2 linked regions of the Thiocystis violascens DSM 198 genome follow. The protein of the gene in region 1 interacts with the protein of each later gene in a pairwise test. Links are inferred from orthologs where the notes say so. Each region holds a gene or a part of one and is shown on either strand. Other genes may lie near its edges.

Evidence for each region.
Region 2: the proteins of THIVI_RS17850 (region 1) and recJ interact in binary tests that used the Escherichia coli proteins (3 or more experiments, as listed by UniProt). The link is inferred for Thiocystis violascens DSM 198 from one-to-one orthologs.

What each region holds. Positions count from the first base shown.
Region 1 is NC_018012.1:4,014,479-4,021,299, forward strand. What follows is about bases 1,517-4,659. They hold THIVI_RS17850 (DNA topoisomerase 3), read right to left. Parts: upstream 4,308-4,659; coding sequence 1,725-4,307; downstream 1,517-1,724. Other genes in these bases: THIVI_RS17845 (VanZ family protein), read right to left, coding at 1,517-1,533; THIVI_RS17855 (SEL1-like repeat protein), read right to left, coding at 4,314-4,637. Outside these bases: more of THIVI_RS17845, read right to left, coding at 1-1,516; THIVI_RS17860 (nitric-oxide reductase large subunit), read left to right, coding at 5,003-6,821.
Region 2 is NC_018012.1:822,315-828,953, forward strand. Bases 2,072-5,032 are described here. They hold recJ (single-stranded-DNA-specific exonuclease RecJ), read right to left. Parts: upstream 4,433-5,032; coding sequence 2,711-4,432; downstream 2,072-2,710. Other genes in these bases: THIVI_RS03690 (glycosyltransferase family 2 protein), read right to left, coding at 2,072-2,124; yjgA (ribosome biogenesis factor YjgA), read right to left, coding at 2,147-2,680; THIVI_RS03705 (ABC transporter ATP-binding protein), read right to left, coding at 4,641-5,032. Also shown: THIVI_RS03685 (ArnT family glycosyltransferase), read right to left, coding at 1-1,105; more of THIVI_RS03690, read right to left, coding at 1,102-2,071; more of THIVI_RS03705, read right to left, coding at 5,033-5,363; THIVI_RS03710 (efflux RND transporter periplasmic adaptor subunit), read right to left, coding at 5,360-6,639. UniProt on the Escherichia coli protein: Single-stranded-DNA-specific exonuclease.

The sequences.
Region 1 (6,821 bases):
GCGCAAGTTATAGGGAATGGACGACGTCGTTGCCGCGCTGCCAGCCACAATGGTGAGCGCTGCAACCACCATGGCGAAGTGTAAAGACTTGGAAATGGGTTTGGATGCCTCCCGACGAGGAACAAGCGATCGCTTCGTCCGTGCTCGAACGGGCGTGCTTTCCACGGCGGGGATCTCTGGCCGCAACAGCCGGCTTGCAGCAGCGTAACCGGCCATGCCGCCAAGGCACGCCAATAACCAGTCCGTGGTATCAGGGATTTTCTCTGGCAATAGCACTTGGCCCAACTCGACGATCAGCGGAAGCATGACGATGACCAGGGTAGCAGCCAGAAATACCGGGCGACTCCACCGACAGTCGACCTGCCGCGCACCCCATCCGATAAGCGCTCCAAGGGGCACAAAAAAAAGCGTCTTGTGAAGGACTTCGGTGATCGCCCGAAACTCGGTGCCAAAATAGTAAATCGTAAACGGTAATCTTTGAAGAAAGGTTATGCGTTCTCGAACGAGCGCCGGGTCAAGACTGAAATCGAACGGGTACCAGAAGACAAACAGCAGGATCAGGCTCCAGGTGATCGCGAACGCGAAAGGTCGCCATACCGCAGTGGGCGTTGTTGTCTGGCCGAGGCTGCGCTCGGAAGAGAAATGCGCTCCAAGCCACGCGCCGAGGGTTGCGCCGAGCATGGCGGTGAAGACATCGGTGATATCGCTGACCCTGGAATATACAAAAAGCTGAGCTAATTCAAGCCCCATCGCGATAGCGACAGTGATCCACCAGGCTTGCCAGGTATTTCGCCTTCCCGTGAATCGCCATACGAACGCTAAAGGCACCCAGGTTAGGACATCGACGCCCAAATCATAAACCAACTGTACGGGATCGGCTGGGAGCGAAGCAAAGGGCATCAGATTGACCTTGCCTTCCTGCCACTTATGAAATATCTCAACCGCGCTGATCGTCAGGTCCAATGGCAAAACGTTATAGCCAATCATGCCGAACAGATAGACGAACGCCAGTTTTTCCAGCATAGACGACGCCGTGCGGGCTTGTGTCCAAGCCGTCAGCCAATCGCGAAGGCCACTGCCATATCTCCAGGCGAGCGCAACGCCGACGATTCCGCCCAGGGTTTCGGCAAGGATGTCGTTCTGAGAAACGGTTCGCTGCGGGAAAAAGAGTTGAGTGAACTCAATGCTAAAGCTCAGGAGCGCCGCTGTGAGAATGGCGAACAGAGAAATGATCGCGCCTCTTCGTCCTCCTGGGCAAGCGAGTGCGACCAGCCATAAAAAGGTGAGCGGAATGAAGAGCAGGAGATTCGCAACCCAGTCTGCACGAGAGCCAATTCCCAGATTCAGGAATGGAACTTGTCGAAATCGCGCGATCGCTTCATGAAACGGCATCGGTTGGTATTCGAGCGGCACGAAGCTGCCGTACACAACGAACAGCGTATAGAGGAACGCAGCCAAGAGCAACGGCGCGCGGAGGCTCGCATTGCCAGCGCTATCGGAGACGTCGCTGAAACTTTCAGATACATTGGCCACAATTGCACGCCTCGTCTTCTGTGAGCCTTGACCATTGAGAATACAACGAGCTTTTTTGCTCGAATAAGCCGAACGGCAGATGGCACGATGAGATTCTCTCGACCAACCCTGCGCTCGGTCGATGCATGACCCCTGCCTTTGCCCTAGTCACTCATTGAGCAGGCCATTCAATACTCGATCAGCACCAATCATCATTGGCGTGACTCATTGTCGATCAACTCCAATTGTGTCCGCCAGTGTTTATCCAGTCGCAGTGTTCCCATGCGTCCACCCGTCTCGTCGACGTTGATATCCGCGATCAGTGCGACGTGCCCCTGCTCGATCAACGCGCGAATTTGTTCCTCGTCGAGCGTCAAATCGCCGATGGTCTTCCAGACCACGAAATCGCAGCCTTCGCGATAGCGGTTGCAGCCGTAGCCGCGGCGGCCCTCGATGATGTGGCCCTGACCGCACTTGGGACAGAAAGGCGGTTGCTCGCGAATGCCGGGCGACCGGGCGGGCGCGTCCGGCTCCCGGGCCGCGTCTGGATCGGGCGAGGGCGGATCGGATACGGCTTGAAGAACTTCGTTCGGCGGTTCGCTCCTCTCGACGTTGAAATCCATATTCACCTTGCCAGCCTCGTCGAGCCGTAGCGCGGCGCGAAAGGGTTTCCCCGCCTTGGATTGAAAGCCGTCGATGGGGTCGGTCTGGCCGCGTTCGATGAGTTGCCGCACCTGGACCTCGGTCAGCGTCAGGCCCGCGACCGTCTTCCAGATGGTGAAACCGCAGCCGTCCCGATAGCGGCTGCAACCGAAGGCTTTGGCGGTCTCGGTGATCTCGCCTTGTTTGCAGATCGGGCAGGCGCCGAATCCGGTGGACTTGATGCCGCTGACGCTATGGCCGGTCTTTCCCGCCTTGCCGCCTTTGCGCGTCGGTTCGCCCGCGCGGGCGACGGCAACCTGCTCCGGGCTCAAGGCCGGGCCTTGGGCGATCTGTGGGATCATCTCGCGCACGAAGGTGACGATGTCGCGATAAAACTCCGCCGCTGTTTGTTCGCCCTGTTCCACCTGTTTCAACCGCTGTTCCCAACCGGCCGTCAGTTCGGGGCTGCGCAGCGGCGCGGCGACCAGACCGGCTAGGGCCTGACCCTTGGCGGTCGCGCGAATCTGTTTGCGCTGGCGTTCCAGGTAACCGGTCCGGATGAGCTTTTCGATGGTCTCGGCGCGGGTGGCCGGGGTGCCGAGACCGGATGCCGCCATGGCCGAGGCGAGCGCGTCGTCCTCGATCGTGCGTCCGGCGTTTTTCATGGCGGCGAGCAGGCTTGAGTCGTCGTAGTGACGCGGCGGCTGGGTTTCCTTTTCGACGATCTCCAGGCGGTCGACATGGACGGTCTGGCCGGGTTCTAGAGGCGGCAGCGGACCCTCTGAATCGACCGCTTCGGGCGGGCGAGGGTCGGCTCCTGGCGCCTCGGGCGTTCTGGCGGGACGACGGCTCGGCTCGACCCGCTTCCAGCCCGGCTCCAGCACCACCGAACCTTGCGCCAGAAACAGCCCCTCGCCGATGGCAATCTCGACCCGCGTCTCTTCCACTCGCTGATCGGGCAGAAAGACGGCGACGAAGCGTGCGGCGACCAGATCGTAGACCTTGCGCAACGGGTCCGGCAGATTCGCGGGCGGCATCCGGTCGGTGGGCAGGATGGCGTGATGATCGGTCAGTTTGGTGCGGTCGACATAGGCTTTGCTCAAGCGATGCCCGGATTCCAGTCGCGCGAGCGCCTCGGGGGCGAGCGGATGATCTAGCGCGCGCAGAATGCCGGGCAATTGCGGCAGCATATCCTCCGAAATGTGCCGGCTTTCGGTACGCGGATAGCTGATGAGCTTGTGGGTCTCGTAGAGCGCCTGGGCCTGTTCGAGCACCTGCGCGGCGGTGAAACCGAAACGGCGGTTGGCGTCGCGTTGCAGATTGGTCAGGTCGTAGAGCGGAGGAGGGCGGTTGTGGCGAACCTTCTTGTCCACCGTGCGCACGGTGCCGGTCTCGTAGGGACTGAGTTCGCGATGCAGACGCTCCGCCGTCTCCTTGTTGTCGATGCGGGTCGCGCCGTCGAGCAGATAACGCGCGTCGAAGCCCTCCGCCAGATGCGCGACCAGTTCGTAGAAATACGCCTTGGTGAAGCTGGCGATGGCCTGATCGCGCGCGACGATCATGGCCAGGGTCGGGGTCTGGACCCGGCCTATGGTACAGAGCACCCGGTTGTGCACGGTGTAGGCGCGGGTCAGATTCATGCCGACCAGCCAGTCGGCCTGGGCGCGGGCACGCGCGGCCTCGGCCAGGGGATCGAAGGCTTGACCCGGCTTGAGCGCGCGGAAACCCTCCCGAATCGCCTCGTCGGTCAGGCTGGAGACCCAGAGTCGGTCAAACGGCTTTTTGCAGCGGGCCTGTTCGTAGATCAGCCGGAAGATGTGTTCGCCCTCGCGTCCGGCGTCGGTCGCGCAGACCAGACGCTCGGTGTCGGGGGCGGCGAGCAGTGCCTTGATCAGCTTGAATTGCGGGGCGGTGCGCGGGTCGAGCTTGAGTTTCCAGCGCTCCGGAATCATCGGGAGTTGGTCTGCCGACCAGCGTTTGGCCCAGTCCTCGCCATACTCGTCCGGCTCGGCGAAATGGACCAGATGACCCAGCGCCCAGGTGACGCGATAACCGTTACCTTCCAGAAAGCCCTCGCCCCGGCGCGTGGCGCCGAGTACGCGCGCGATGTCGCGGGCAACGCTGGGTTTTTCGGCGAGGACGACAGTGGTCATCGGGGATCAATGCCGGCGGTCCGACGACAGCAGGCTCAGGGCGCCGCCGGCTTTCAGCCGTTTGGCCGCCGCGTATTCTTCGTCGGTCATCTGGCTGCCGACGACATCGCGTAGCCGTGCGGCGTCCCGGTCGCCCTGATCGATCGCCAGCGACAGCCAGTAGTGCGCCTGCGCCAGATCGATCCTCACCCCGCGCCCTTCGGCGTGGATTAGACCCATGGCGTATTGGGCGTCCACCTCGCCGCGCTCGGCCGCCGCGCGGATCGGACCGACCTTGGAGGGATCGTTGCGCAGGAGGATCAGGTCTTTGAGATAGCTGCTGTCACTCATGTCGCCGTCCGGATTCAGGTGATGATGCGCTCGTGCTCAACGCTGGCGTGCGTTTCCCGAGGCCAAAACCCCGGCGCGCGCCGCCAGCGGTACGCGATGCGTCTCTACTCTGCTACTTTATAATCGAAACGATGAGATAAATCTAAACGATGCAGCCAGTTTCCAGCCCTCAGCATCGGGGCGGGTTGTCCTGGCTTGGTCTCGCGTCGAAAACCAGCGATACGCCCCGCGACGGGGGCTGGGACGCCCGCCCGGATGCCGTGTTTGACGTGCGATTGCCGTGTCCCTTGGCAACCCGACATTGGCATTTGGAGATGACGGTTGAATTTCCTAATCCTTCGATTGCGATGAGGAGGAGACCGACGATGTCCGCAACGATGACCAAACCGGCCGAAACCCTGTCGCGCTGGTGGCTAATCTCACTGACGATCGTGGTGGTTTTCGGCTTCACTGTCCTGATCTTGATCTCGCTCAGCGCCTACCGGAATGCCCCACCGATTCCCACACAGGCGATCGATCCGACCGGAACGGTCGTCTTCACCGCCGAGGATATCAGCGCCGGCCAGCAGGTCTTTCTCAAGTATGGGCTGATGGACAACGGGACGATCTGGGGCCACGGGGGCATGCTGGGGCCGGATTTTTCGGCTCAGACGCTGCATGGTCTCGCGTTGCATCATGCCGAGCGATTCGCGCGGACCCGCTTCCAGGTTGCTTACGCGGATCTGCCCGAGCCCGAGCGGGCCAGTGTCGATGCCCTGGTGGCCGCCGAGTTCAAGGCCAACGGCTATGACCCGGCCAGCGGGATCCTGACCCTGCCGACCGACAGCCAGGCGGCCTTCGCCGCTCAGATCGCCGACTGGACCGCCTATTTCACGGATCCCGCCCTCAATGGCGGTCTCGCCCGCGACGCGATCAGCGATCCCGGCGAACTGCGCCAACTCACCGCCTTTTTCAGTTGGACCGCCTGGGCGGCAGCGGCTCAACGGCCCGACGCAGCGCACTCGTACACCAATAATTTCCCTTACGATCCGCTGGTCGGCAATCGCCCGACGGGCGGCGCGGTGTTGTGGAGCGCCATCAGCGTCGTGTTTCTGCTTGCCGGCACGGCGATCGTGCTGCTCGCCTTCGGCAAGTTCGACTATCTCGGCTGGCACGGGGGCGACGCAAGTCCGGCCGTCCGGAGCGTCGCGCTGGGTGAGGCCAGCCTCACGCCAGCGCAGGCGGCGACGCTCCAGTTCATGGTCGTCGCCGGTCTGCTCTTCCTCGCTCAGACTCTGATCGGCGGCGGGGTTGCGCACTATCGGGCCGATCCGGAGAGTTTCTACGGGCTCGATCTCTCGACGCTTCTGCCGAGCAATCTGTTGCGGACCTGGCACCTGCAACTGGCGATCTTCTGGGTCGCCACCGCCTACGTGGGCGGCGCGCTCTTCGTCGCCGCCGCGCTCAGCGGCGGCGATCCGAAGGGTCAGCGTCCGCTGATCATGGCGCTCTTCTGGGCGCTCGTCGCGGTGGTCGTCGGCAGTCTGCTCGGTCAGTGGCTGGGCATCAATGACCTGCTGGGCGGGCTCTGGTACTGGCTGGGTCATCAAGGCTGGGAGTATCTGGAGATCGGCCGTTTCTGGCAGATCCTGCTGGCGGCGGGACTGGTCTTCTGGGTCTGGCTGCTGCTGCGCGCCACGCAGCCCGCGCGGGCCAATCCCGAACTGCGCCCCTTCATCAACTTCTTCCTGATCGCCGCCTTTGCGATTCCCTTTTTCTATCTCCCGGCCTTCTTTTTCGGCAGCACCACGCACTTCTCCGTGGTCGACGTGTGGCGTTTCTGGCTGATCCATCTCTGGGTCGAGGGCTTCTTCGAGTTTTTCGTGACCGTGATCGTCGCGGTCATCCTCTATCAACTCGGACTGGTGCGACGTCTCACGGCGATCCGGGTCATCTATCTCGATGCCATCCTCTACTTCGGCGGCGGTCTGATCGGCACCGCCCACCACTGGTATTTCACCGGCCAGACCGAACTCACCATGGCGCTCGGCGCGACCTTCTCCGCGCTTGAGGTCGTGCCGCTGACGCTGCTCACTCTGGATGCCTGGGACTTCTACCGCGTGACTCGCGGCGACAGCCCGGTCTACCGGCACCGCCTCACGTTCTTTTTCCTGATGGCGGTCGGCTTCTGGAACTTCACCGGCG
Region 2 (6,639 bases), 3.2 Mb from region 1 along the record:
AGGCCAGCCAGCGATTGGTGAGGGTGTCGCGATGCCGGGCCATGAGTATAAAGAGCGGCACAGCACCGTACAGCAGATAATGCGGCAGCTTGGTGCCGGAGAAAGAGAAAAAGACGAAAACCGTCAGAAACCAGATCCAGAGGAAACGCTCCAGCGGATCTGACCAAGCGGTTCGATATGCTTTGAAAAGACTCAGAAACCAGCCGGTGAAGGGCAACAGGATCAGCGGCAGCATGACCAGGTAATACCCTGGAAAACCAGCATGCCCATGCATCGCCTCGCCGAAGCGTCCGACGTTGTGTTCCAGGAAGAAGCCGCGGAAAAAGTCGGCGCCGTCGTCCAGATAGATGGCGAGATACCAGGGGCCGGCCACCAGCAGAAACACCAGCCAGCCGAGCGGCGAGAAGGCCGCCCTGAACCAGCGTAGCGCCACCATAAGACTTTGCTTGGACCAGCGGATCTCGGACAGAAAGAACAGGAAGCTGACCAGCACCGGAAAGAAGACCGCCACTGGCCCCTTGGTTAGAAAGCCCAGCCCCATCCAGAGATAGGCGCGCAGAATGAAGCGGCGATTGGTCTTGGGGTCCAGATCCAGGAAATAGCGATAAATTTCAAAGAAAGTCAGCGCGATAAAGAGATTCAGCACGGCATCGGCGACCGCCGCCTTGGCGATGAGCGAGACCTGAAGGGACAACACCATGATCAGTCCGGCAACCGTGGCGGTCGGCGCGTTCAGGCGCGCGCGCACGAAACCCCAGAGCGCCAGTACCCAGAGCGTGGCGGCGACGGCCGAGGGCAGGCGCAGGGCGAATTCGTTGAATCCGAAACTCTCGGTCGAGGCGGCCTGCAACCAATAGATGAGCGCCGGTTTGTCGTAGCGCGGCTCGCCGTCCTTGTGCGGGGTGATGAAGTTGCCGCTGTCCAGCATCTCGCGGGTTGCCTCGGTAAAGGCGCCCTCGTCGAGATCGTAGAGCGGCACCGCATCCAACTGCCAGAAAAAACTCAGCGCCACGACCAGCACCAGGAACCAGGGCGAGGTCAGCGCCCGGCCCATGGCCCTCAACCAGAGGGGGTTAGCGTTCAACTCCGGGGTCATGGTCGTCATGTCGGAACCTTCCAGCCCGCCGTCGCGGGATCGGATTGCCAATGGATACGATGGTGGGTGCGCTCGCCGGACGCATAAAAGGTGCGCGTGAGCAGCTCGGCCAGTACGCCGGTGGTCAGAAACTGGATCGAGGCGACAATCAACAGGATCGAGACGAACAACATGGGACGGTGCCCGATATTCTGATCCAGCACGAATTTCACCACCAGCAGATGGGTCATCATCAGGGTGCCGACCAGACCGAAAACGATCCCGATCATGCCGAAAAAATGACCGGGACGCGAGCCGAAGCGCAGAAAAAAGAACGCCGCCAGCAGATCGAGGAGCACCCGAAAGGTCCGCGAAAGGCCATATTTGGAGACGCCGAACTGACGCGCCCGATGGCCCACCTCGGTCTCGCCGATGCGTTCCGGGGCCGTCACCCCGGCCACCCAGACCGGAATGAAGCGGTGCATCTCGCCCAGCAGGGTGACCTCCTGGATGACCTCGGCCCGGTAGACCTTGAGGCTACAACCGTAATCGTGCAGCCTCACCCCGGTGACCTTACCGATCAGTCGATTGGCGATCCGCGACGGGATTTTGCGCATCACTAGCCCATCCTGACGCCGGCGGCGCCAGCCCTGTAACAGATCCAGATCGCGCGCCAGCAGTTCGTCGACCATGCGCGGGATGTCCGCCGGATCGTTCTGCAGATCGCCGTCCAGGGTCGCGATCAGCTCGCCGCGGGCGGCGTCGAAACCCGCCTGCATGGCGGCGGTCTGACCGAAATTGCGCCGCAGACGGATCACGCGCAGATGACCGCCGATCCGGTCGGCCTGCTCGCGCAGACGTGCGCCGGTGCCGTCGCGGCTGCCGTCGTCGACACAGATCAGCTCCCAGTCGCCCCGGTAGCCGGCCAGCCCCTGCTGGACCCGCGTCACCATGGGTTCGACGTTGTCGATTTCCTGGTACATGGGGATGACGATCGAGAGCGAAGGTCGTCTCTCGGCGCCGGAGCCGGTGTCAGCGGGAGCATTCATCGGGTTCGCGTCCATTGTTGTATCAATCTTCGACCGCATCCGTCACCTCGCGCAAATAGCGAAACAGCTTGCGCGGCGCGTCCGGCCGGCCGCGTTCGGTATCGCGTTGGGCGGCGCGGATCAGGGTTCGCAACTGCTGCCGATCAACTTCGGGGCGCTGCTCGATGAAGTCCGCCAGCGCCGCATCGCCCTCGGCGATCAGACGTTCGCGCCAGCGTTCGAGCGCATGGTGACGCGCATTCAGTTCGCGCTCGCGCTCCCCGGCCTGGTCCATGAGCGCATGGACAGCCGCCATGTCCTCCTTCTCCAGCAGGTTGGCAATTCGCTTCCAGTGCCGCCCCAGAGCGCGCATATCCTTGATGCGCGCGGTCTCGTCGAGCGCGGCCCAGGTTGCCTGGCTGAGTTTCAAGCGCTCCAGTTCGGCGCGCGGCATGCCCGCCAGACGCTCGGCCAGCGCCTGCAGCGCCAGCTTCTCGCGTTTGATCTGACTCTTGCTTGGGCCTTCGGGCGGATGTTCGTCGTCATCCCGGTCGGGGTCGTATTGATGTTCAATCATCGGTATCGGTTCGGAAATCCTGGCATTGGGTCAGAGGTCTGCCTGCAGATCCTCAAGGATTAGCTGCGGCGAGCGAACGCCGCGATAGTCGTTCACGTCCAGCCGATAGGCCAGTCGAACCCGGCCCCGCGCCTCGGGCAGCTTCTCGCCCAGGTTGAACCCGATGGCGTCGATCGGCTCGCCGTCGGGCATGGCCACCCGTAATTTGAGATGACGCTCGCCCACGATCCGCGCCTGCAGCACCTCGAAGCCGCCGTCGAAACAAGGCTCCGGAAAGCCCTTGCCCCAGGGTCCGCCCAGCCGCAGGGCTTCCGCCGTGTCCAGCGTCATCAACCCGCCGGGCAACGGGCCATCGGAACGGATCTCGGGTTGGCGCGGGAGATCGCCGAGTTGCGCCCGGACCGCCTCGATAAAGGCGTCCCGAAAGTCCTCCAACCCCTCCGCTCGCAGGGTCAGACCGGCCGCCATCGCATGCCCGCCGAAACGCTCGATCAGACCCGGATGATGGCGGTCGACCCGATCGATGGCGTCGCGGATGTGCAGGCCGTCGATGGAACGCGCCGAGCCGCGCAGCAGACCGTCGCCGGCCTCGGCGAAGGCGATCACGGGGCGATGATAACGCTCGCGGATGCGTGCCGCGACGATTCCCGACACCCCTTGATGCCAGTCCTCGCCAAAGAGACAGAGCGCGAGCGGAAGCGTCTCGCCATCCAGGCAGAGCGCATCCAGAAGCAATTCGGCCTGATCCTTCATCTCGCCTTCGATCTCGCGGCGGCGGCGATTGAGACCGTCCAGCTCCTGGGCCATCGCGACGGCCCGCGCCGTGTCATCGGTCAGCAGACATTCGACGCCGAGCGACATCTCCTCCAGCCGCCCGGCCGCGTTGAGCCGGGGCGCGGCGAAAAAACCCAGATCGGTCGTCGTCGCGCGGCTCGGATCGCGGCCCGCCACCTGCAACAGGGCCAGGATTCCCGGACAACAGCGTCCGGCGCGGATGCGCCGCAGACCCTGCTCGACCAGGATGCGGTTATTGCGGTCCAGGATCACGACATCCGCGACCGTGCCGAGCGCGACCAGATCCAGCAGCTCAGCCAGATTCGGCGCGACCCGACCGGCCTCGAACCAACCGGTCTCGCGCAGATGGGCGCGCAGCGCGGCGAGCAGATAGAAGACCACGCCCACTCCCGCCAGATGCTTGCTCGGAAAGGCGCAATCGGGTTGATTGGGGTTGACGATGGCCGCGGCGTCCGGGAGCTGGTCGCCGGGCAGATGATGATCGGTGACCAGCACCGGAATGCCCAACTCGCGCGCTCGTGTAACGCCGGCGATGCTGGCGATGCCGTTGTCGACCGTGACGATAAGATCCGGGCGCTGCGTCAGGGCCGCCTCGACCACCGCCGGACTCAGTCCATAGCCAAAGGCGAAGCGGCTCGGCACCAGATAGGACACCCGCGCCGCGCCCAGCGCACGCAGACCGCGCACGGCGAGCGCGCTGCCGGTGGCGCCGTCCGCGTCATAATCGCCGACGATCAGCAGATGACCGCCGGCGCGGAGCTGGTCCGCGAGCAGCGCCACCGCCCGGTCGAGTCCGTGCAGCGCGCCCATGGACTCCAACGCGCCGAGCCCCGGCGCGGCCTCGCCCGCATCGGTCAGGCCGCGATTGGCATAAAGCGCGGCGAGCAGTTCCACGGGGTTTCGGGCGACGGCGATGTCGGCATGGTTCGGAATGCGGCGGATCTGGATGGGCGTCACGGGCGTCTGATGGACCTGATCGGTAAGGCGGTGTTCGGAAACGACGATCCCGATTTTTTGCACGACGGAGGCGCGTGCGACATCGAAGATTCGCTGGCGGATTGGCGAATGTATCCCTTTGGAATACCGCCGGCTAACTTATCGCGTGCCAGCGGCATTGGCAATCTGACGTTTGTCGTCCGGGTTCGTGGTGAGCTCGAACCGCCAACTATCGATGTCCCGCGTCGGCGATCCGGCCATCCAGGAAATGGATGACCCGGTGCGCATAGGCGGCCATCTCGGCCTCGTGGGTGACCATCAGCACGGTGATCCCCTGATCGCGGTTGAGTCCGGTCAGCAGTTCCATGATCTCGTGACTGCGGGCGGTATCGAGGTTGCCGGTGGGCTCGTCGGCGAGCAGCAGGCTTGGCTGGGTGACGATGGCGCGTGCGATGGCGACCCGTTGCTGCTGACCGCCCGACAGCTCGCCCGGCGTATGGTGCTCCCAGCCGGTGAGTCCGACCCGTTCCAAGGCCTGGCGCGCGCGGGTATGCCGCTCGGCGTGAGGGGTGCGGCGATAGATGAGTGGGAGTTCGACATTTTCCAGGGCCGAGGTCCGGTTGAGCAGATTGAAGCCCTGAAAGACGAAGCCGAGATAATGACGGCGCAGCAGCGCGCGCCGATCGCGGTCCAGGGACTCCACCGGCACCCCGCGAAAGCGATAGGAGCCGCCGCTCGGAGTATCCAGGCAACCCAGAATATTCATGGCGGTGGATTTGCCGGAACCGCTCGGCCCCATCACGGCGACGAATTCGCCCTGACGAATGATGAGATCCACCCCGTCCAGCGCGCGCATCGCTGCCAGCCCGCTGCCATAGACCTTGGCGACCTGCCGGAACTCGATCAATGGCGCAGGATCGCCTGCGGTGGAGGTCGCGTCGGGCCGATTCACGATGCGCGTCCCGGACGCTCGACGTCCACCAGCACCGGAGTGCCTGGGTCCAGCGGGTCGCCAAGCACCTCCGTCATGACCCCGTCGGTGAGGCCAATCTTGAAGGTGATCGGGGCCGGCTCGCCATCGCGCAGAATCCAGACGCGCCCTTCCTTGCCGTTGCGCTGACCGATCTCGGTCTGCCGCTTGGATCTCGGCGGGCGTCTTGGCAGTAAGAGCCCGACCAGATTCGGACCGCTCTGTTCCGCCTTGGGCTGGGGCGGCGTGAAGCGCAGGGCCAGGTTGGGAACCAGCAGTAGACCCCGCTCCTCGCGCACCAGGATATCGGCGGTCGCCGTCATCCCCGGACGCAGCGACAGATCGGCGTTATCGACCGCCAGCAGGGCGGCGAAGGTCACCACGCCATTGACCGTCTCCGGCGCGAAGCGCACCTGAGTGATCGTCGCCGGGAAGGTCCGGTGCGGATAGGCGTCGACCGTGAAGGTCGCCGACTGACCCTCCGCGACCTGTCCCACATCCGCCTCGTCCACCGCCACCTTCAGTTCCATCTGCGTGAGATTTTCGGCCAGGGTAAAGAGCACCGGCGTTTGTAGCGAGGCGGCGACGGTCTGCCCCGGCTCGACCACGCGATTGAGCACGATGCCGTCGATGGGCGAGCGGATGATCGTCTTTTCCAGGGTTCGCCGATCGGCATCGAGTTGCGCCCGCGCCTGGTCGACCTTGGCACGGGCCACCGCCAGCGCGGCGCTCGCCCGCTCGGCCGCCGCGACCGCCGTGTCGAGTTCCTCCGGCGAGGCGAGACGCTTGGCGACCAGATCGCGCGTGCGCCCTAGTTTGTTGGCCGTCTCGTTGACCGTTGCCTGGGCCTCGTCGACCTGCGCCTTGGCCAATTCCAGCGCCGCCGCGGACTGACGCTCCTTCGCCTGCGATTGGTCCGGATCCAGCCGGGCCAGCACCTGTCCGCGCTTGACCCGAGCGTTGAAATCGACTTCCACGCTCTGGATGGTGCCCGACACCTCGGTGCCGACATCGACCTGGATCACCGGCTGCAACTGTCCGGTCGCCGTCACCTTGACGGTCAGATCGCCGCGTCGCACCTCTGCCGTTTTGAAACCGATCCGATCGCTTTTTTGGCTCCCCATCAGGAGCGTGCCGGCCAGGGTCAGTCCGAGTCCAGCCAGGGCGGCCAGCCAGAACCAACGGAAACGTCGGCCCGGCCGTCGTCCATCAAGGCCGATTCGTTCGGCGACCGTGGTGTCGTGGGAGTCTCCCTCTA